Regions from separate parts of the Clostridium zhoujianii genome, predicted to be linked through region 4. Evidence: riboswitches for the same ligand, from Rfam matches in the RefSeq annotation. Region 4 holds a riboswitch; each other region holds the start of a gene.
The links. Region 4 has a riboswitch for S-adenosylmethionine ahead of metK (methionine adenosyltransferase). Riboswitches for the same ligand answer to the same signal wherever they lie in the genome.
Positions count from the first base shown of each region.

Region 1: linked by a shared signal. The riboswitch ahead of ACSYT2_RS17350 (amidohydrolase) and the one ahead of metK (methionine adenosyltransferase) in region 4 are both predicted to bind S-adenosylmethionine.
Region 2: linked by a shared signal. The riboswitch ahead of ACSYT2_RS00380 (methionine ABC transporter ATP-binding protein) and the one ahead of metK (methionine adenosyltransferase) in region 4 are both predicted to bind S-adenosylmethionine.
Region 3: linked by a shared signal. The riboswitch ahead of ACSYT2_RS15510 (Na+/H+ antiporter NhaC family protein) and the one ahead of metK (methionine adenosyltransferase) in region 4 are both predicted to bind S-adenosylmethionine.

Region 1 is NZ_JBPUTF010000005.1:108,972-114,953, reverse strand. It holds gene pyk (pyruvate kinase) at 1-1,095, shown strand, start outside; gene ACSYT2_RS17360 (DUF1540 domain-containing protein) at 1,546-1,905, shown strand; gene rlmD (23S rRNA (uracil(1939)-C(5))-methyltransferase RlmD) at 1,974-3,344, shown strand; SAM riboswitch class I at 3,579-3,687, shown strand; gene ACSYT2_RS17350 (amidohydrolase) at 3,842-5,020, shown strand; gene ACSYT2_RS17345 (methionine ABC transporter ATP-binding protein) at 5,039-5,982, shown strand, end outside.
Region 2 is NZ_JBPUTF010000001.1:67,158-73,139, forward strand. It holds gene ACSYT2_RS00365 (MATE family efflux transporter) at 1-1,248, shown strand, start outside; gene ACSYT2_RS00370 (DUF503 domain-containing protein) at 1,278-1,553, shown strand; gene ACSYT2_RS00375 (GNAT family N-acetyltransferase) at 1,563-2,057, shown strand; SAM riboswitch class I at 2,148-2,275, shown strand; gene ACSYT2_RS00380 (methionine ABC transporter ATP-binding protein) at 2,388-3,350, shown strand; gene ACSYT2_RS00385 (methionine ABC transporter permease) at 3,352-3,990, shown strand; gene ACSYT2_RS00390 (MetQ/NlpA family ABC transporter substrate-binding protein) at 4,010-4,816, shown strand; gene ACSYT2_RS00395 (HD-GYP domain-containing protein) at 5,022-5,982, shown strand, end outside.
Region 3 is NZ_JBPUTF010000003.1:146,917-152,898, forward strand. It holds gene ACSYT2_RS15475 (methyl-accepting chemotaxis protein) at 1-1,815, shown strand, start outside; tRNA gene ACSYT2_RS15480 (tRNA-Leu) at 1,941-2,024, shown strand; tRNA gene ACSYT2_RS15485 (tRNA-Gly) at 2,029-2,103, shown strand; tRNA gene ACSYT2_RS15490 (tRNA-Gly) at 2,110-2,183, shown strand; gene ACSYT2_RS15495 (HNH endonuclease signature motif containing protein) at 2,290-2,694, opposite strand; gene ACSYT2_RS15500 (hypothetical protein) at 2,896-3,570, shown strand; tRNA gene ACSYT2_RS15505 (tRNA-Lys) at 3,632-3,707, shown strand; SAM riboswitch class I at 3,831-3,938, shown strand; gene ACSYT2_RS15510 (Na+/H+ antiporter NhaC family protein) at 4,010-5,311, shown strand; gene ispF (2-C-methyl-D-erythritol 2,4-cyclodiphosphate synthase) at 5,483-5,953, opposite strand.
Region 4 is NZ_JBPUTF010000001.1:2,762,270-2,768,251, reverse strand. It holds gene mreB (rod shape-determining protein MreB) at 1-832, shown strand, start outside; gene yyaC (spore protease YyaC) at 881-1,420, opposite strand; gene ACSYT2_RS13130 (hypothetical protein) at 1,527-1,994, shown strand; tRNA gene ACSYT2_RS13125 (tRNA-Tyr) at 2,170-2,254, shown strand; tRNA gene ACSYT2_RS13120 (tRNA-Val) at 2,261-2,336, shown strand; tRNA gene ACSYT2_RS13115 (tRNA-Thr) at 2,356-2,430, shown strand; tRNA gene ACSYT2_RS13110 (tRNA-Tyr) at 2,440-2,524, shown strand; tRNA gene ACSYT2_RS13105 (tRNA-Val) at 2,533-2,608, shown strand; tRNA gene ACSYT2_RS13100 (tRNA-Thr) at 2,631-2,705, shown strand; tRNA gene ACSYT2_RS13095 (tRNA-Tyr) at 2,715-2,799, shown strand; SAM riboswitch class I at 2,974-3,077, shown strand; gene metK (methionine adenosyltransferase) at 3,154-4,329, shown strand; gene nagA (N-acetylglucosamine-6-phosphate deacetylase) at 4,372-5,508, opposite strand; gene recD2 (SF1B family DNA helicase RecD2) at 5,616-5,982, shown strand, end outside.

The DNA of each region.
Region 1 (5,982 bases), on a different contig from region 4:
TATGCTGGATTAGCTAACGATGTTAAGCCTGGAGATACTATCTTAATAGATGATGGTTTAGTAGGATTATCAGTTAAATCAGTAGAAGGAAACAAGGTTCACTGTGTAGTTAATAATACAGGACTAGTTGGAACTCATAAGGGTGTTAACGTACCAGGAGTATCAATAAAGCTTCCAGCTTTAACTGCTAAAGATGAAGCAGATCTTAAGTTCGGTTGTGAAATCGGAGTTACTATGATAGCTGCATCATTTATCAGAAAAGTTGCTGACGTTGTTGCTATAAGAGAATTACTTAAGAAGAACGGTGGAGAACATATACTAATCTGCTCTAAGATTGAAAACCAAGAAGGTGTTGATAACATAGATTCAATACTTGAAGCATCAGATGCTATCATGGTTGCTAGAGGAGACCTTGGAGTTGAAATTCCAATAGAAAGAGTACCAGCAGTACAAAAAATGATCATAGATAAATGTAAGCAAGCTGGAAAGCCAGTTATAACTGCTACACAAATGCTTGATTCAATGATCAGAAATCCAAGACCAACAAGAGCAGAAGTTTCTGACGTTGCTAATGCAATTCTTGATGGAACAGATGCAATAATGTTATCAGGAGAAAGTGCTAATGGAACATATCCAGTAGAAGCTGTTGAAACTATGTCAAGAATCGCAGTTGAAACTGAAAAGCAATTAGACTATGAAGTAGCAGTTTCATATGCTAAAAAACATATTCCTGCAATTGGTGGAGTAATATCAAGAGCTACTTGTAATGCTGCAAGCGAATTACAAGCATCTGCAATCATTACTTCTACTCAAAGTGGTGCTACTGCTAGAAGAATTTCTCAATGTAGACCAGAGTGCCCAATTATTGCAGTAACTCCAGATGAAAAGGTTGCTAAGACTTTAGCATTCTCATGGGGAGTATATCCAATAGTTGCTGACAGAATGGAATCAACTGATGAAATAATGGATAAGTCTGTTGTAATAGCTGAAAAGAATGGATTTGTTAATAAGGGAGAAACTGTAGTAATCGCTGCAGGAGTTCCAGTTGCAAAGGTTGGAGCTACTAACTTAATGAAGATAAGCGTAGTAGAATAATATATTAAAAAAACTCTCGATTAATCGGGAGTTTTTTTCTTTGAAAGAATATAAGTAGAATTATTAACAGAAAGTTTACAAATATATTATTTTATATTAGGATATAATGTATAATATCAATAAAAATAAGCTATAATCTATATATGGAATTGATTGGCAACTGATTCTGTAATTTGCACCCGAAAGGGTGCATTTTTTACGCTCCAGGAAATTATCATCCATATTAAAATTTAGATAACTTTTGAAAATAATTATGTTATTAAAGTTAGTTAAGGGGAGTAAAAAAGAAATATATGTGCCAGCAATATTTTCCTCAAACAAGCTTCAGAAATGCAGATGCGCCAAAAAGTCTTCCCTAATAATCGCTACGACTTTTTTGTGGGAAAATAGAGAATAAATTTCCCTGATTTGTCCAAACTAACTATAAAAGTATAAGGGAGGATGAGTGTAATGACTAAATTAAGTTGTACAGCAAGAAATTGTGTGAATAATGAAGGTGGATTATGTGGAGCTGAATATATAATGATAGAGGGGATAGATTCCACAACCAGTGGGGAGACATATTGTTCTAATTATAGGGAGGAAACTATGGTCAGCCAGATTGCAGCTTTAGGTAATACAAATTACATTGGAGAAGTAATGCAAATGCTATCTTCAATGGGTGAAGTACTTATGAGCCCGGAAGTATGCTGTCATGCAAAACATTGCTTTTATAATGGTAATGGGAAATGTGAAGCAAGGGATATTATGATTATAGGTGATAATCCAACAGAATCAGTAGATACAAGATGTGAAACATTTGTAGAATAATGGAGGACTAAGGCTATTGTTATATGATATAATTTATTGAAGTTAGGAATGTAAAGGGGATTTAAAAGTTGGTAGAAAAGAATAAAGAATATATTTTAGATATAATAGCTCAAGGTTATGAAGGTGAAGGAATAGCTAAGATTGATAGCTATCCTATATTTATAGAAGGTGCATTAACTGGTGAAAGGGTTAAAGTTAAAATAATAAAGGTTAAGAAAAGCTATGCTTATGGAAAGCTTGAAGAAGTATTAGAAAGGGCAGTGGAAAGAGTAGTGCCTAAGTGTCATCATTACAAAAGATGTGGTGGTTGCTCTATCCAACATATGAGTTATAAAAAACAATTAAACTTTAAATTTGAAAGAGTGAAGGATTGTATTTCAAAGATAGGTGGATTATCAGAAGGGTTAGTAAAAGCCCCATTAGGAATGGAAGAACATCCATATAGATATAGAAATAAAGTTCAGCTACCTATTGGAAAAGTAAATGGTGAAGTAGTAATAGGTTTCTATGCACCACGAAGTCATAATATAATAGACTTAGAGAGTTGTTTAATTCAAGATGAGATAGCAGATAAAGTAGCTAGACTTACTAAAGGGTGGATAAAGAAAAACAACATTGAACCAGCAACTTTAGATGGAGAGTTTAATTCAAAAGGATTATTAAGACACATAATGATTCGTAGGGGATTTAAGACTGGTGAAGTAATGGTAGTACTTGTAGTAACTACTAAGGATATTCCAAATTTAAATGAATTTAAGGATTTAATAGTTGAAAATATAGAGGCAATTAAAAGCATAGTTTTAAATGTTAATCCAAAGAATACAAATGTTATATTAGGTGAAGAATGTATTACTTTATATGGTTCAGATACAATACAAGATTACATAGGCCAATTTAAATTTAGCATATCCCCATTATCATTCTTCCAAGTAAATCCTGTGCAAACAGAAGTACTTTATAACAAGGCATTAGAATATGCTGATTTAACAGGTGAAGAAACTGTGTTTGATGCATATTGTGGAACAGGCACTATAACATTATTTTTATCACAAAAAGCTAAGAAGGTCTATGGAGTGGAAATAATAGAAGCTGCTATAAATAATGCAAAAGAAAATGCCAAGTTAAATAATGTAGATAATGCAGAGTTCTTTGTAGGAAAATCAGAAGAGATTATACCAAATCTTATTGAAGAAGGAATAGAAGCAGATGTAATTGTTGTAGATCCACCAAGAAAGGGATGCGATATAAAATTATTAGAGGCTATAGGAAGAACTAAGCCAAAGAAAGTTGTATATGTTTCTTGTGATCCAAGTACATTGGCTAGAGATTTAAAGATATTAGAGGAAAAAGGATATAGAACTGTTGAGGTGCAACCTGTTGACATGTTCCCTCAAACATCACACATAGAATCAGTAGTATTAATGTCAAGATTAAAGTAAGCTCTAGAGAGCAGTATGAAAAAATATGAAAATTGCGGAGGATTATTTGACAAATAATCTAAAGTAATATCTATAGTAAAAAGAACTCCTTATTAGGGAGTTCTTTTTTGTGCATAAAATTAATAAGATATATTTAGAAAAAATATACAAAACTGTATTGACAAGAAAAATAAGGATGTTATAATTAAACCATACAATTCCTAGTAAACATATATGAATTATAAATTAAATAAAAACTTATCAAGAGTGGTGGAGGGACTGGCCCAATGAAACCCAACAACCAGCATTTTTCATTTAAATGTATGGTGTTAATTCCTGCAAAGTAGAGTTTGAGAGATAAGAAAACAGGCACGTACGGTATTTATTACCCTAGGAGGCTATTTTTCTTATAAGAAAAATAGCCTCATTTTACTTGGTAGGATATATTTAAAGTATTTAACATTATGAAAAGCAGAGGAATATTATATAAGAAGTAATTATGAAAGGGTGTAATAGATATGACAACTGAAAGATTACAAATAGTAAAAGATAAATTAGGTGAGGAGCTTAGCAGTATATTTTGCAAGTTGCATCAAAATCCTGAATTATCAAATGAAGAATTTGAAACAACAAGAATTCTAAAAGAGGCTTTAGTAAAAGCTGGAATAAAGGTATTAGATTTACCATTAAGAACTGGTTTGGTAGCAGAGGTAAAGGGCAGAGAGAATGGGCCTATAGTTGCAATTAGATCGGATATAGATGCATTACCAATATCGGAAGAAACAAGTTTATCCTATAAATCTGTAGTGAATGGAAAGATGCATGCTTGTGGACATGATTTTCATGCTACATCAATTTTAGGAGCAGCATATTTATTAAAATTAAGAGAATCGGAGTTGGCAGGAACTGTGAAAATTTTATTTCAACCGGCAGAGGAAACAGCTCATGGAGCAGAACAAGTAATAAATACTGGAGTACTATCAGATGTTCAAGCTATATTTGGATTACACACTTCAAGTGATTTACAAGTAGGAACAATAGGGACAAACATTGGACCATTAACTGCAGCAGTTGATAGATTCGAAATAACTGTATTAGGTGTTGGAGCTCATGCAGCAGAGCCAGAAAGAGGAATAGATCCAATAGTAGTAGCAGCTAATATAATAACATCACTTCAAACTATTATAAGTAGAAATATAAGTGCATTTGATCAAGCACTTATAAGTATTACTCATATAGAGAGTGGGAAGACATGGAATGTAATACCAAAGTCAGCTTATTTAGAAGGAACAGTTCGTACTCTAAATCCTGAAACACGTAAGTTGATAGAAAAAAGAATCAAAGATGTTATCCATGGCATAGCACAATCTTTTGGAGCAGAGATAGAAGTAAAGTGGCATGCAGGACCTCCTGCTACAAATAATACTGAAGAATGGACTAAGATTTCAATGGAGGTTGCTAGTGAAATAGGATATGAAGTTCAAAAGCGCCAAACAGGATTAGGTGGAGAAGATTTTGCTTATTATCAAGAAGAGATACCAGGAACATTTATTTATGTTGGAACTGGTAAATCATATTCTCATCATCATCCTAAATTCCAAGTTGATAAAAGTGCACTAAAAGGTACTTCAGAGTATTTCGCAAAATTAGCTGAAAGAGCTTTATTAGAATTAGATAAAGATAAAAGAGAAAGCTAAAGGAAGGAGGGAAATAGCATGATTGAACTACAAAATGTGGGGAAGGTGTTTAAGAGAAAAGATATAAGTGTAGAAGCCTTAAAGAATGTAAATCTTAAGATTGATAAGGGTGATATATTTGGAGTAATAGGATTTAGTGGAGCGGGAAAAAGCACTTTAATCCGGTTGGTTAATTCATTAGAGGAGCCAAGCTCTGGAAGTGTAATTGTAGCAGATAAAGATTTAAATAAACTATCAACTAAAGAATTAAGGAACCTTAGAAAGCAAATAGGTATGATCTTTCAACATTTTAATTTGCTTAATTCAAAAACTGTTTTTGATAATATTGCTATTCCGCTTAAACTAAATAATACCCCTAAAAGTGAAATAGAAAAAAGAGTTAATGAGTTATTAGAATTTGTAGGACTAGAGAGTAAGGCTAAAAGTTATCCAGATGAATTATCAGGAGGGCAAAAGCAGAGGGTAGGTATAGCTAGAGCTTTAGCTACTAATCCCTTAATACTATTATGTGATGAGGCAACATCTGCACTTGACCCTCAGACTACTGAATCTATTCTAGAACTTCTTAAGAAAATAAACAAGGAATACAATATTACAATTTTGATAATTACCCATGAGATGAACGTAATTAAAGATATATGTAATAAGGTTGCTGTTATAGAGAAGGGAGAAATAATTGAGGAAGGTAGTGTGTTGGAGGTATTTGGAAGACCTAAAGAAGAGACAACAAAGAGTTTTGTTAGAACGGTTATAAAAGATAGTATTCCTAAAAGTATCATTAACTCACTTAGCAGTGAAGAAGGGAATAATAAAGTGTTAAAGCTTGGTTTCGTTGGAACTAATACTAAGGAAGCATTAATATCTGCTATAGCAAAAAGATTTGATGTTGAAACTAATATTTTATTTGCAACAGTTACAGAAATACAAGGAACAGTATTGGGGAATTTAATAGTGCAATTAAG
Region 2 (5,982 bases), 2.7 Mb from region 4:
TCGATTTATATTGTAATTGACGGAATATTTGTAGGTCAGGTAGTAGGATCTCAAGGCCTTGCAGCAATAAATATAGCTATGCCCATTTTTAGTACAGCATTAGCTTTAGGAATAATGGTATCTGTTGGTGGTAACACTGTAACAAGTATTGAGCTTGGTGCTGGGAAACAGGAGGAGGCAAGAAAGAGCTTTAGTCTTGGATTTTATTCTTTAATGACCGTTAGTAGTATTATGGGAATTATAATTTTTATCTTCAGAATGCCAATATCCATAGCATTAGGAGCATCAGGAGAGTTGATAAAACCTGTAATTGAATACTTAGTTATATTATGTGTATGTGTTCCTGCATTTACAGGTGGAAGTTATCTTGCAGCAGGAATTAGGACAATGGGAAGACCAAGTTTTTCAATGTTTTGTACAGTTTTGGGATCAGTATTAAATATAATTTTAGATTATGTATTTGTGGTAATGTGGGGATTAGGTGTTGCAGGAGCAGCATTAGCTTCAGGAATAGCCTTCTTTATATCCTTTTTATTAGCTTTATATGGAATAGAAGCTAAGGATTCAATATTGAGGCTTACTAAATGTAAAGTAGATTTTATGAAGATCGGTAGATTCTTTTATAATGGTTCCTCAGAAGCTTTAACAGAAATAGCTTTTGCATTTACAACCTTTATATTTAATATAGTACTTATGAATAGAATTGGTGAGATGGGTGTTTCAGCATTTTCAATTATTCAATATATAGCGGCATTGGTTGTAGCAGTATTTTTAGGTATTGCAAATGGAATAACACCTATTATAAGCTATAACTATGGAGCTAAAAATGGAGATAGAATAAAAAATCTTATTAAACTAGCTTTTAAGGTTATGATTTTTCTTGGTATTATTTGTACAGCAGGATTATTCTTTGGAGGAGAGTCTCTTATATCACTATTTGTAAGTAATGATCCAGATTTACTAGAAACTACAGCTTGGGCATGTAAGATATACTCTTTAGCCTTTTTAGTAAGTGGATTAAATATTTTAGCATCCTCTTATTTTACTGCTTTAGAAGATGCGAAAACTTCTGCAATAGTATCCTTGTTAAGAGGAATAGTCTTTATATCATTAGGTATAATATTATTACCTAGATTTATAGGGGATACAGGTGTATGGGCTACAATGATATTTAGTGAAGTTTTAACATTAGTTGTTGCATTAACTCTGATGAAGAAATCATATATAGGATTAGGAGAGTTATTATAAGGAGTGATTTAATAGTGAAGGTATTGGTAATGGAAATTAGCATACGTGTTAGCTTTGTACATTCATTAAAGGAAAAGAGAATGATTGTAAGAAGTATCACTCAAAGACTTAAGAATAAATTTAATTTATCAGTTGGAGAAACCTCTGAGCAGGATAATCATAAGATTATAGGAATAGGAATAACAGGAGTTTGTGGAAGTGATGCTATAGCAGATTCCACAAAGGAAAAGATAATTGATTTTATTGAAAATAATTGTGATGGAGAGATTATAGATATTTTTGATGAGGTTTTGGATTACAATTAGGAGGGAATAATGGGGCTAAGGCAAGGTAGATTAGAAGATTTAGATTATATAGTTGCAATAAAAAATAAAGCTATAGAATTTTATAAAGATAGTGGGATTAATTGGACAGAAGACTATCCAAATAAAGAAGTATTTAAAAAAGATATAGAAAAATCTGAGCTATTTATCCTAGGTAAGGAAGATATTATAGGAATAGTAGTATTAAATGATGAAGAAGATATTAACTATAAAAAGGTTAAATGGGAAAAGCGAGAAAGAAACTTAGTAATACATAGACTTTTTATTAATCCTGAATATGCTAGAAAAGGTATGGGGAAAAAATTATTAGAGGAAGTTGAATTCTATGCTAGATCAAATAATATTATGTCAATTAAGTTAGATACTAATACAGGAAATAAGGGGGCTCAAAGCCTTTACAGAAGTATGGGATATAAGTTTATTGACGAAATTTGTCTTGAAGGTAAAGAGGGAAAGTTTTATGCTATACAAAAAATATTAGAATAATTTTGAAAAAGTATTGACAAATCCAATAGAAGGTAATATATTATTAAACAAGAAGCAATTGCTTAATAAAAAACAAAATAAAAGATTAATATCTTATCCAGAGTGGTGGAGGGACTGGCCCTATGAAACCCAGCAACCGATATGATGGTTCATTTACCAATTCATAATAACGGTGCTAATTCCTGCAGTGATTTTTTAGAATTGCTGGTAGATAAGAGAATAGATTAGATTAGTGATTTCATGCACTAGAGATTTATTCTCTAGTGCATTTATTTTTATTCAAAATTAGAAAAGACATTATTAAAACTAACAGAAGGAGGGGGACGTAAAATGATAGAAATCAAAGGTTTAAGTAAAAGTTTTGGGGGAACAGAAGTTTTAAAGGACATAGCAATAAGCATAAATGAAGGGGAAATTTACGGTATAATCGGACACAGTGGGGCTGGAAAGTCTACATTGTTAAGATGCATAAATGGATTAGAATCTTATGACGAGGGGCAATTAAAAGTCATGGGAAAGGAAGTCTCAGAGCTAGGGGCTAAAGAGCTTAGAGAATTCAGAAAAGATTTAGGTATGATATTCCAAAACTTTAATTTACTTAAAAGAAAGACAGTATATCAAAATGTTGCTCTTCCACTGGAAGTTTGGGGATATTCTAGAATAGAAATAGATAAAAAGGTGAAAGAACTTTTAAAGTTAGTTGGGTTAGAAGATAAAGTAAATAGCAAGCCGTCATCTCTAAGCGGGGGGCAAAAGCAAAGAGTGGCAATTGCTAGGGCTTTAGCATTAGAGCCAAAGGTACTTTTGTGTGATGAAGCTACATCAGCTTTAGATCCTAAGATAACAAAAGATATCTTAGCTTTAATATCTAAAATTAATAAAGAGTTAGGAATAACAGTAGTTATGGTAACTCACCAAATGGAAGTTATAAAAGATGTATGTGAAAAAGTTGCTTTAATTGATGGGGGCATAATTAAAGCAGAAGGAAGGGCTGAAGAGCTATTCCTAAAACCAGGAGCACCACTTAAGAAGTTCTTAGGGGAAGAGGAAGATACTACACTACCTGTTGATGGAATTAATATAAGAATATTCTTCCCTGCAGATTGTTCAGAGAATGCACTGATTACAAGAATGGCTAGAGAGGCAAATGTTGACTTCTCAATAGTTTGGGGGAAACTTGAGAAGTTCAGAGATAATGTTCTTGGAAGCTTAGTTATTAATGTAGAAGAAAAGGACAAGGATATAGTATTTAGTTATCTAGAAAGTAAAAATATAGAATGGGAGGTAATCTAGTATGTGGGAATTATTAGCACCAGCTATAAAAGAAACAATGATTATGGTTATACCATCAACAATATTTGCTGTAATAATAGGATTTATTTTAGCAATAATTCTTACAGTAACAGATGAAAATGGATTAAAACCAAATAAAGGAATTTATAAAGTCTTAGATTTTATAGTAAATACACTTAGAAGCTTTCCATTTCTAATCCTAATGGTTGCAATAATACCATTTACAAGATTAATAGTAGGTACATCAATAGGAGAAATAGCTACAATAGTACCACTTACAATAGCAGCTGCACCATTTGTAGCTAGGGTTATAGAATCTGCTTTAAAAGAAGTAGATCCAGGAGTTATAGAAGCAGCTAAATCATTTGGGGCATCAGATAGTCAAATAATATTTAAAGTAATGCTGAAAGAAGCAGTACCATCAATATTAGCAGGAATTATACTTACAATTATTAGTTTGATTGGATATTCAGCTATGGCAGGTACAATGGGGGGCGGGGGTCTAGGATCTCTAGCAATAAGATATGGATATCAAAGATTCCAAACAGATGTTATGGTTGCAACAGTTATAGTATTAATTATTATTGTTCAAGGACTACAAAGTTTAGGAAATTATTTTTATAAAAAACTATCAAAGTAAATAAAAGGGGGAATTTAAAATGAAAAAAACAAAATTATTAACAATAGCATTAGCAGGAGTATTAGCTTTAGGTTTAGTAGGGTGTGGTGGATCTAAAGATGACAAAACAATAAAAATTGGGGTATCAGCAGTGCCTCATGAAGAAATAGTAAAAGCAATTCAACCATTAGTTGAAGCAGAAGGATATACTTTAGATATTAAAGTATATGATGAGTATTTAATACAAGATACAGCAGTTAATGATGGAGAGTTAGATGCAAACTACTTCCAACATATTGCATTTTTAAATCAAGCTAATGAATCAAAAGGATATGATCTTGTAAATGCAGCAGAGATTCATATAGAACCAATGGCTTTATACTCTAAGTCTATAAAGAGTTTAGAAGATTTAAAAGATGGAGCTACAATAGCTATTCCAAATGATCCATCTAATGAAGCTAGAGCTTTACAATTACTTCAAAGTGCAGGATTAATTAAAGTTAAGGATGGAGATACAATAACTCCTATAGATATAACTGAAAACAAGAAGAATTTAAAGTTTAAAGAATTAGATGCAGCGCAACTTCCTAGAACATTAGAAGAGGTTGATGGAGCAGTTATAAATGGTAACTATGCATTACAAGCTGATTTAGATGCAACAAAAGATGGGATTTATGTTGAAGATAAGAATGATGAGAAGTTAAAGCAAGCAAGAAATATCTTAGCTGTTAAGAAAGAAAACTTAGATTCTGAAAAGACTAAGGTTCTTAAGAAGGCACTAACTTCAGACGAAGCTAAGAAGTTTATTGAAGAAAAATATCATGGTACTGTAATAGCGGTATTCTAATAAAACAATATAATAATTAATGAAACTTATATGGATTATTTCCTAGGAAATAATCCATATAAGTTTTTTTATTACTATATAAACCTATAAAAAGACAATATATTTGTTGTTTGATTAAAAGTTTTTATATAAATATTGGGAAAATCATATTGTTATGGTAAAATTAAGATTATATAGTGAAAGTTAGCAGAAGAGGAGAGGTAATATGAGATTAATACCTATAGAATGCGTTCGTGAAGAATCCTGTTTAGGAAAGACTATAAATGATAATAGTGGTAGAGTGTTATTAAAAGAGGGTACAAGATTAACTGAATCTATTATTAAGAAAATTCAACTTTTAGGTATAGAATCTATTTATATTGATGATGAGTATAGTAATGAAGAAATTAGTGAAGTTATAAGGCCAGAACTTAGAGAAAAGTCTATATCGGCAGTTAAGGAAACTTTTAAAAGTATTGATAGAATAGCAAAAGAGCAGGAAAAAGGGCCAAGATCTGCAATAGATAAACGAAACAAGGAGTATTTTGGTTCAATATACGGTGTTGCAGAGGAAATTTTAAATAATGTATTTGCAAATAATAATATGTTATTTGGATTAGTTGATATGAAGGGTATGGACAACTTTACTTATGGTCATTCAGTAAATGTTGCTGTAATTTCATTAATTATGGGAATAAGTTTAAAGATGCATAAAGATGACTTAACAGAGTTATGTTTAGGGGCATTATCTCATGATATTGGAAAGATATTTATACCAAAGGAGATAACAAGCAAGACAAGTAATCTTACTGAAGATGAAAGTAATCTATTTAAGGAACACACTGAAAAAGGTTATGAGTATTTAAAAGAAAATTTTAAATTTAAAACTAGGAGTATGCTAGTAGCATTACAACATCATGAGCAGGTTGATGGTAGGGGTTACCCCTATGGAATTACTGGAGAGAGTATTCATATATATTCAAAGATAGTATCAATTGCAAACTGCTTTGATTTACTTACTTCGAAAATAGGAAATAGAAAAGCTCTATCAGTTGCTGATGCATTAGAATACATAATGGCACAAGCTGGTAGAATCTTTGATTTCGAACTTGTAGAGTTATTTTCTAGAATAATTGTTATATATCCAGTTGGGACAGTTGTAGAACTAAGCAATGGTGATACAGCAA
Region 3 (5,982 bases), on a different contig from region 4:
AACAGACTAGATCTTTTAGCTAAAAATTCTAAAGTGAAAGATGAGAATATAAATTTAAATGATAGATTAGGGGAGTTAAGATCGTTATTAGAAACAAACAATGAATTAGATATAGGAATTTCAGATTTATCTGGTAATGCAGTATTTTTTAATAGTGAGAGTAGAAATATAAAAAATACTAGGAATTTTATTTCGTCAATAAGTGGAAACTCAGAGATATCTACACCTTATTTCGATTATGATATTGGAAAAAAGATTATAGCATACTCAGTAGCAATAAAAGATTACAATGATGAGGTAATTGGTACTATAGTTTCTTACAAGGAAAGTAAGGAACTTGGTGAAATGATAAATTCAATTAAGTTTTTAAATACAGGAAATTCACTAATAATCGATAGCTATGGTAACTTTGTTGCAAGTAGCGATAAGAAATTACTATCAGATAATGAGAATATAATATCAATTCAGAGGGAAGGAGAAGATTTAGAAGCATTAAACAATATAGGTAAAGATATGGCTAGTGGCTATTCTGGAACTGGTGAATATCAATATAGCGGAACAGGAAGATACATAACGTATACACCAATAGGTAACACCGGATTATCCTTAGGAATATCAGTAGAAAAAGGTGATATATTAGAGAAACTTACATATTTAAAAGTAGCAAGTTTTACTGTAACTGTGGTAGTAACTTTATTAATAACGATAGTGATTATTTTATTTAGTTTTAATATTGGGGATACTTTAAAAAGAACTAAAGAATATGTACATATTATGTCAGATGGAGACTTTTCAGAAGAGGTTGATAAGAAATATTTAGAAGGTAGAGATGAAGTAGCAGATATATATAATAGTGTTAATAGAGCTAAGGTATCTATAGGGGGCATGATTTGTGCAGTTAAGGATACATCTGAAGGAGTACGAGCTAATGCAGATGTTCTTAATGAGATTTCTATGGAATTATCATCTTTAACAGAAAATATATATGTCGCGATAGGAGAGGTAGCTACAAGAGCTGGAGATCAATCAGCAGAACTTAATAGCATAGTAAATAAGCTTGAATATTTTAGCAAGAAGGTAGATGTAGTAAAAGAACATGTGAAGCAAATTAATCTGAAAGCCTTAGAGGCAAATAATGAAGCAATAAAAGGTAATGAAGATATGATGATTTTAGATCAGGGAATAATTAAATTTAGTAGTGATTTAGATAGCTTCATAAAGGATATAGATCATATAAATGTACATATTAAAAGAGTTAATGAAATTACAGATTTAATTAATAATATATCTGAACAGACTAATTTATTGGCTTTAAATGCAGCGATTGAAGCAGCTAGAGCAGGAGAAGCTGGTAATGGCTTTGCTGTAGTAGCAGATGATATAAGAGTTTTGGCTGAGAAGAGTAAAGAGTCATCTAAAAATATATATAATATTTTGAATGAGTTAATGAATAGAATTAAAGGAGTAGTTATTGGAAGCGAGGCTATAAAATCAGAAATTAAATTTCAGAGGAAAAGTGTAGATATAGCCTTAACATCATTTAAAGGAATATCAGATTCAGTTAATGGAATAACACCTAAGATAATAGAGATAAAAGAGGCTTTTGATAATATAATTGGTAGTAGGGATATAATAATAAATACTATTGAAGTAATAGCATCATCATCTGAGGAGATTTCAGCAGCGACTGAAGAGGTAACAGCATCAGCAATAAATCTTAGTCAAACTAGTGATGCAGTGGAAGTAAGTTCAAAACTTTTATTAGGAAAATCAACAGATTTAATGGAGCAAGTTAAAATATTTAAGGTTAAATAGAAGTGGAATTAGCTATATAACTAAGGAATTTATATAAAATAAAAAGTGGTTTTAAAGAACTATTTTTTATTTTATAAATATATTGATTTTTTTGGTAATACCAGTATATAATATGAGTATGGTAAGCAGATGTGGCGGAATTGGCAGACGCACTAGACTTAGGATCTAGCGCCTTTGGCGTGGGGGTTCGACTCCCTTCATCTGCACCAATATGCGGAAGTGGCTCAATGGTAGAGCGCCACCTTGCCAAGGTGGATGTTGCGGGTTCGAGTCCCGTCTTCCGCTCCATAATATGCAGGTATCGTATATCGGTAATACTCCAGCCTTCCAAGCTGGAAAGGTGGGTTCGATTCCCACTACCTGCTCCAATAAAAAAAGTAGCTCATATAGAGCTACTTTTTTGTTATATCCAACTATAATTAAACGAATTAATTATAGTTGGTAGTATAGAAATAATAAATAAATAGAATAATATTAATATATATTTTGAATGAGTTTTTGAATTTGTATATTTTCAAGGATTTCCTCAGTATAAAGAGTACCTCCCATAATAGCTAGTACAATATCATCCTTTTTATATCCCTCTTTAAATATTTTAATATTACGAGTAATCCTTTTTAAGGTGTTCAAAGATACATTTAGTATTACTCCAAGTTCTTTAAAGGAATAATAATCTTTAGGTAAGATTTCATAAAGTTTATTTTGTAGTTGAATTTTATATTTTATATCTACTTCAATAGAGTGATGGGGTCCGTCTTTACCACGGTGATGTTTTTCGCAAAGATATTTATAATTTAGTTCTATATCGAATCCACCTTCACACCTATGAACAATATGATGAATATCAGCTTTTTCATTACAAATTTCACAAAAGAACAATAAGTTACCCCCTTTATTTTTATGTATTTATTATATAGTAAATTATTTGCTAATTCAATTTGATAAATAAGCCAGAAAAATATTCTGAATATTGATTCACTTAACCATTTGGCAATACCTTGTTAAATTGTAGAAAAGTATTGAAAAAAGGTTATAATATACTATATAATATATTATATAGTAGAAAGAAGGGTGATAAGGATGAGGCAAAGTTATAATTCCTTTAAATATTGGGAAAATCTTATAAGCGAGAACAAGACAATAAGAGGACATATGTTTATGCAGAATCCACCAAAGGATAAATCACTTTATATTCATACTCTTATTTTTAGTAAGAACAATGGTATAGATAATATTTATGCGTATTTTCCAGATGTAAAAGCTCTTCTTGGATATATTCAATATTCATTTTTACAAGAGGCCTTTTATAAATGGATTTATGGGAAGAATAGGATAGTAACAAAGATCCCATCGGAACCTGTAGATAAAATAATACATGGTGGATTAGTAAAGGGTAAGATAACAAAAGAAGAGGCTAACTTAATGTTGGGTTATTATAGAAGATTAACGAGGATGTGGGATATACCTAAAGATAGGGTTATTTCTGAGTTAATGAAATTTGCACGAGACTTTAATAAAACTTGGGTGGGTGACAATAAAGAATTCCTATATATTAAGATATTTAAAAACACTGAAGATTTAGGAAGGTTTGTACTAGACTCAACTATGATGACAAGTAATTCAGATGAATTTGAAAGAAAAACAGGTGTGAGCATCGATGAGTGGAAGATAATCTGTAAAGGTGCAGTAAAAAACAAACATTTAGGAGAAAAACTCCAAAAAGTTCTTCAAAAAAATTTAACAGAAGTAATATAAAAAATGTATTATAGCATCTTGACTTATAAAAATCACGGTGCTATAATACAAAATGTATTAGGCGTTATTAGCTCAGTTGGTAGAGCACCTGACTCTTAATCAGGGTGTCCCGGGTTCGAATCCCTGATGACGCACCAAAAAGGAATCTTATAAAGATTCCTTTTTTTATTGCTCTGAAATATTTGGTATAGGTGGATTAATTATATCCGTTGACACAGTATTTTAGGGATGTTACAATATGCTATGTTAAAAAAGAATAGTTCTTATCAAGAGTGGTGGAGGGACTGGCCCTATGAAACCCAGCAACCAAAAATATTCATTAATTTTTATGGTGCTAAATCCTGCAGGTGCGTCCTGATAGATAAGTTAGTTTGTTATATAAGCTTCTGAATCTATCAGAAGCTTTATTTTATATTCTAAACAGAGGAGAAGTTATGTAATGAAAGAAAAGGGGAAGGTATGGGCATTACTGCCTTTATTAGTATTCATATTAGTATACCTAGGAACATCTATTGTAGCTAAGGATTTTTATGCTATATCAGTAATTGTTCCATTTTTAATAGCAGCTATGGTTGCACTAATAATGAATAGAAAAGTTAAATTTGAGGATAAAATACAAACATTCTGTAAGGGGGCAGGTAATGCTGATGTAATATTAATGATATTAATATTCATATTAGCAGGCGCTTTTGCAGAGGTAGCAAAGTCAATGGGAGCTGTGGATTCAACAGTTAATTTTGGATTATCAGTACTACCTACTAGCGTTATAGTGCCAGGAATATTTGTTATTGCATGTTTTATAGCATTATCAGTAGGTACCTCCATGGGGACTATAGTTGCTTTAGTACCAATAGCAATGGGGATATCTGAAAAAACAGGTATAGCAATTGCCATAGTTGTAGGTGCAGTGGTAAGTGGGGCAATGTTTGGGGATAATCTATCTATTATTTCAGACACAACTATCGCAGCAACAAGAACACAAGGTTGTGAGATGAGGGACAAGTTTAAAATGAACTTTAAAATAGTTCTACCAGCAGCAATAGCAACAGCTCTATGTTTTATGTTTATAACAAGAGGCACAATTATCCCAGAAATGGGCAATTATGAATATAGTTTTGTAAAGATACTTCCATATATAGGGGTGCTTATAACAGCTTTAGCAGGAGTAAATGTAATTTTTGTGTTAATGGGAGGAGTAGTTTTAGCAAGTATTATTGGATTATCATATGGATCATTTGATTTAGTTGGTTTATTTAATAGCATATCAACAGGGATATCTGGAATGAGTGAGCTTATAATTATTTCATTAATAATTGCAGGTACTGTGGAATTGATTAAAAATAATGGTGGAATAGACTTTATACTAAGTAAGGGCTTAAGTAGCTTCAAAACAAGAAGAGGAGCAGAATTTGGAATTGCTACTTTAGTTAGTTTAGTAGATATATGTACGGCTAACAACACTATTGCAATAGTTACAGTAGGTCCAATAGCTAAAAATATTTCTGATGAATTTGAGCTAGAACCGAAGAGGATTGCAGGGATAATGGATATGTTTGCCTGCGTATTCCAAGGATTAATACCATATGGAGCACAATTAATTTCAGCTTCTGGATTAGCTATGATTTCACCTTTTGCTATAATGCAATATTTAATATACCCATATTTAATGGCAGTATGTGCAATAGTATCTATATTTATTTACTGGGAAAAAAATAAAGATAGAAATAAAATAGTTAAATAACATTGCTATACTAATGTTTAACTATGTCATAAAATAATAAAAAGGGTCCTTATCTTTCGTAAAAGGCTACATCTCCTAGAGATGGTAGAACTGAAAAGAAAGAGAAGGACCATTTTTATAGAATATATTACAAATAGTTTTCAGCATAACTTACGTAAAATTGTAATAAATTTATTTGTACAATAGACAAATACTTTGAGAGGAAATTCCATGTCCTTCTCCAGTAAAGCCAAGACCTTCTTCTGTAGTTGCTTTAACATTAATTTGATCAATATCTATATTTAGAGCTTTAGATATATTTTCCCTCATTGTAGGGATGTGATTAGCCATTTTGGGTTTTTGTGCAATTATTGTTGAATCGATATTTGAAATTTTATATCCATTTTCATATAATAATTTTCCAACTTCTTTTAGTAGTTCAATACTAGAAATTCCCTTATAACGCTCATCTGTATCAGGAAAATGTTTTCCGATATCCCCTAGGGCTGAAGCTCCTAGTAATGAATCCATTATTGCATGTAATAAAACATCGGCATCAGAATGACCAAGAAGACCAAGTTCATAAGGAATATTCACTCCTCCAATAATAAGGTCCCTATCAGCCACAAGACGATGTACATCATAGCCAAGTCCAATACGCATATTATCACCTCATGTTTTTTCTTAATATT
Region 4 (5,982 bases):
TTTAAGGGATGGTGTTATTTCAGATTATGATGTAACAGAAAAAATGTTAAAGGAATTTATAAAAAAGGCAGTAGGGAAAAAAAATATGGTTGCTCCAAAAGTTATGGTATGCATTCCATCTCAAGCTAGTGAAGTTGAAAAAAGAGCTGTTATTGATGCAGCGAAAAATTCAGGAGCTAAGAGAGTGCATTTAATAGAGGAACCCCTTGCGGCAGCTATAGGTGCCGGATTAGATATAACAAAACCAGATGGTGTTATGGTTGTTGATATCGGAGGTGGTACATGCGATATTGCTGTTATATCATTAGGTGGTGTTGTGGTTAGGTCTTCTATTAAGGTTGCGGGAGATAAATTTGATGAGGCTATTATTAAATATGTAAGATCAAAGCATAAAATAATGATTGGTGAAAAGACAGCAGAGGATTTAAAGATAAGTGTTGGCTCAGCTTTTAAGGGAGCAAGAAGTTTAGACACAACTATGAAGGGAAGGAATTTAGTTACGGGTTTACCTGATGAAATTCCAATATCAACAGAGGATATTAGGGAAGCTATACTTGAACCTGTACTATCAATAGTTGAGAGTGTTAAGGCTGTACTAGAAAAAACGCCACCAGAGCTAGCGGCGGATATTATTGAAAAAGGTATCTTCATGACTGGTGGAGGTGCTCTTTTATATGGATTAGACAAGCTTATAGAATTTGAAACTGGAGTGAATGTAACTGTTGCAGAAGATTCTGTGGAATGTGTTGCAGAGGGAACAGGAAAGGTTCTAGCTTTCTTTGATAAGATTGATTCTAGCTTGAATTCACAAGATGTTATTTTAGTTGAATAGTATTTAATAAGAATAAAAGATTGAGGGGAAACTCTCAATCTTTTATTCTTATAATATTAAATTTTTTCCATTACTTAGATGATGTGCGTAAATAATACCTGTAGAAATTATTTTAGCCATCTCTAAAACTAGGGATAATCTTATAGAACGTGATGAAAAGAAGTCTGCATTATCACTAGAGTCTATTATGCCAATAATAGATGCGTTTCCCACATCGGGAAGAGATTTCCCAACACCTTTACCAGGGTGTATAGCATAATCTCTAGTGTGTATTTCACCAATAGATTTAATTTCTCCTAGACAAGCATCTACGCCTATAATACAAGCGTTAGGGTGTGTTTTCTTAATTTCATCTAAACGTTTATCTATGTTAAGGGCATGAATTGGTGCAGCAATAGTACCATATATAGGAAGAGGAAAAAAATTATCTTCTAATATTGTACCAACTAAGGGACCAAGACAGTCTCCTATACACTTATCTGTTCCTATACAGACAATAATTGTATCTTTATTTATAAAATCTTTTAGGCTTTCAGCAATTTCAAAGTAAGCAAGTGCTGATTTATAATGTATTTTTCTTTTAGTCAAATCTTACACCCCCTCACTAAATATATGAGGTTTAAGAGAGAAATATTATTTAAGTATAAAAAAAGAATTTTTGGCAATAAATCAAAAGGAAGGGAGTTTGATTTATTTGAAAAAATTATTAATTGTAGGAATTATGTTGATAGCGTTAATAGGAACGATATATACATTATTTATTTGGGAGCCAAAAGGAAGTCGGAATGAAGTTATTCAAAATACTATAAATGAGGTTCAGAGTAGGAGAAATAGTGATAATTCTGATATTGATGATTTATCAAGGAATAATGAAGTAGATGATGTTCCTACAATAAACAAATCTATATTTAAAATAGAAAAGAGCCTAATTGAAAAAAATATAAATAAAGATGATATGGTAATAGTAAATAATATTATTAAAAAGATGTCTACAGTTGATATAGGCAAGATAGAGGAAGTAATTCAGTATGAAGATGAAGAAGAAGGTGTAAGAGAAGCTTTTAAGGTGTTAAAAAAGAGGCTAACAACAGAGGATTATCAGGTTTTAGAGAATATATTAGGTCAATTTATTGATTTTTCTATTATTGGACAGGAGGCATAGAAAAAAGTGAATAGTACATTAAATAGAAGTAATTCTAACTAAATGAAAGAATATATAAAATAATCTCTTTAAATGGTGTATTTTGGAGGTTGAAATATAAAGCCGTTGAATATATACTAACTATTGTTGGTTCGAGTGTTTCGAAATGCTTGAACAAAAGTGAAAGAGTTAATATGGAGGAATTCCCGAGTGGCCAAAGGGGGCAGACTGTAAATCTGTTGCAAGTTGCTTCGAAGGTTCGAATCCTTCTTCCTCCACCATTTAATGGGCGCATAGCTCAGCTGGGAGAGCATCTGCCTTACAAGCAGAGGGTCACAGGTTCGAGCCCTGTTGTGCCCACCATTAAACTTTCACATAATATGCTGGCATGGCTCAACGGTAGAGCAGCTGACTTGTAATCAGCAGGTTGTAGGTTCGATTCCTATTGCCAGCTCCAATAAAATATGGAAGAATTCCCGAGTGGCCAAAGGGGGCAGACTGTAAATCTGTTGCAAGTTGCTTCGAAGGTTCGAATCCTTCTTCTTCCACCAGTTTAAATGGGCGCATAGCTCAGCTGGGAGAGCATCTGCCTTACAAGCAGAGGGTCACAGGTTCGAGCCCTGTTGTGCCCACCATTTAAACCTTTAATTAGCACATGCTGGCATGGCTCAACGGTAGAGCAGCTGACTTGTAATCAGCAGGTTGTAGGTTCGATTCCTATTGCCAGCTCCAATAAAATATGGAGGAATTCCCGAGTGGCCAAAGGGGGCAGACTGTAAATCTGTTGCAAGTTGCTTCGAAGGTTCGAATCCTTCTTCCTCCACCATTTAAAAGCAAGAATTATCTTGCTTTTTTTATTTCCACTAATAGTTGTAGATAATCAAAAAAATGTTGATAGTTTTTTGAAGACTGTGGATAAACTTAATAAATCTTAGTAAATTATACTATTGAGTTTGAAGAACTAATATGTTAGAATAATACCATAAAATTAATATGAAAACTCTTATCAAGAGAGGTGGAGGGAAAGGGCCCTATGAAACCCGGCAACCTGTGAGAATCGCAAGGTGCCAATTCCTGTGGATATAAATATCTACGAGATGAGAGAGATTGCTTAGTAAGTCTCTTCTTGTTGAAGAGTTTTTTTATTGTAAAAAAACCCGTTTGAAAGGAGAAAAGGAAAATGAAAAGATTATTTACATCAGAATCAGTTACAGAAGGGCATCCAGATAAAATATGTGACCAAATTTCAGATGCAGTTTTAGATGCTATTTTAGCACAGGATCCTAGTGCAAGAGTTGCTTGCGAAACATGTACTACAACAGGAATGGTTATGGTTATGGGTGAAATAACTACAAATTGTTATGTTGATATTCCTAAGGTAGTTAGAGAAACTGTTAGAGAAATAGGTTATGATAGAGCTAAATATGGTTTTGACTGTGACACATGCTCAGTTATGACAACAATAGATGAACAATCAGCTGATATAGCTATGGGAGTTGATGAGGCTCTTGAATCAAGAAAAGGTGATAAAGACGATGTTGAAGCAGTAGGTGCTGGAGATCAAGGTATGATGTTTGGTTTCGCTACCAATGAAACAGAAGAATTTATGCCACTACCAATAGCTATGGCTCATAGACTTTCTAGAAGATTAACAGAGGTTAGGAAGAATGGTACTTTAGATTACCTAAGGCCAGATGGTAAGACTCAAGTAACTGTAGAATATGAGGATAACAAGCCAAAGAGGATTGATGCTATAGTAATTTCAACTCAACATGGAGAAGAAGTAACTTTAGAACAAATAGAAAAGGATCTTATGGAATTTGTTATAAGAGCTGTAGTTCCAGCAGAATTACTTGACGAAAATACTAAATATTATATAAACCCAACAGGTAGATTTGTAGTAGGTGGTCCGCAAGGAGATTCAGGTTTAACAGGAAGAAAGATAATTGTTGATACTTACGGTGGAATGGGTAGACACGGTGGTGGAGCATTCTCAGGAAAAGATCCAACAAAAGTTGATAGATCAGCAGCTTATGCTGCTAGGTGGGTGGCTAAAAACCTAGTAGCAGCCGGAGTTGCAGATAAGTTAGAAATTCAATTAGCTTATGCAATTGGTGTTGCTAAGCCAGTATCAATTCAAATAGATACTTTTGGCACAGGTAAAGTGGATGAAGAAGTTTTAGTTGATATAGTAGAGAAGGTATTTGATTTAAGACCAGGTGCTATTATAAGAGATTTAGAGTTAAGGAGACCAATATATAAGCAAACTGCAGCTTATGGTCACTTTGGAAGAACAGATGTAACTCTTCCTTGGGAGCAATTAAATAAGGTGGAAGCTATTAAGGAATTATTATAATAAAAAAATCACTGATGTAAATCAGTGATTTTTTTATGGGAATTATTTATTAAAAACAAGCTTTCCGCCAACAAATACTTTACTAATTTCAATATTATCATTAAATAATACTAAATCAGCATCATAGCCTTCTTTAATTAATCCCTTACGATCTTCAACGTTACAATGCTTAGCACCGTTGTAAGAAGCCATTCTTACAATCTCATTTAAATTATAACTAGTGTTATTCTTAATATTATTAATAGCTCTATCAAGAGTTAGTACTGAACCAGCTAGAGTACCATCAAGTAATCTTGCAGCTCCGTTCTTAACAATTACATCTTGACCACCTAAAGAGTACTTACCATCAGGCATACCACATGCCTCCATAGCGTCACTTACTAATAAAACCTTATCAGTTCCTTTTTGCTTATATGCAGTTCTAAGAGCTGGATAAGCTATGTGAATACCATCTGATATAGTTTCAGTAGTTATATCTGTATCAAAGGTTGCACCAACGACTCCTGGAGCTCTATGAGTAAATGGAGTCATTGCATTATAAAGATGAGTAGTGTGACAGGCACCACATTTAATACCTTCAATAGCTTCTTCATAAGTAGCCTTAGTGTGTCCAATTGAAACAGAAACACCATTTTCTGAAAGATATTTGATTAGATCTTTAGCACCTTCAACTTCAGGAGCTAATGTAATAGATGTAACAGCATCTTCACAATCACCAACTATTTCTTTGTAGTTTTCAATTGATGGAGCTAAAACGAAGTTTGGATTTTGAGCACCAATTGCATTTGGGCTAATAAAAGGGCCTTCTAAGTGAGCACCTAAAACGTTAGCACCTTCAGTACCATCAGCTTTTAATTTTTTTATTACAGCCATAGATTTTCTTATATCTTCACCTGCAACTGTCATTGTTGTAGGGGTAAATGATGTTGTACCATGTTGAACTATAGTTTTTGCTATTGTATTAAGTGAGTCAATACTTCCATCCATAGTATCGCACCCACCAGCACCATGGATATGTACATCAATAAATCCTGGTGAAAGATATAGACCTTCAGCATCTATTATTTCAGTATCATTTACATTAGAAGGATTTATTTCTTTAATCTTTCCATCCTCTACTAATACTGAGCCTTTTTCTACTTTGTCTAAGTAAATAATATTACAATTTTTAATAAGCATTATAAACACCTCCAATGATTATTAGGAAATACTTTAACATCCTATGATATAATTATAATATATATAGTCAAGAATAAAAATAACTTTATAAGATATGGAGAGATAATATGGAGGTCTTAGAGGGCTTTGTAGAAGTGATTCTTTTTAGAAGTGAAGATACAGGGTATGTAGTATCAAAGATAAATGTAGATAATAAACCTGTAACAGCTGTTGGTACAGTGCCTTTTTTAAGAGAAGGACAGCATATTAAATTAACTGGCGAATGGAAAGTTCATAAGCAATTTGGACAACAATTCAGTATAGTTACATGTGAAGAAATAATGCCAACTACATTAGATGGAGTTGAGAAATACTTATCTTCTGGAATAATTAGAGGAATAGGTCCTGTTACAGCAAAAAAAATAATTGATCATTTTGGAGAAGAAACTATAGAGGTATTAGATAATAATATAGATAGATTGAAAGAAATAGAGG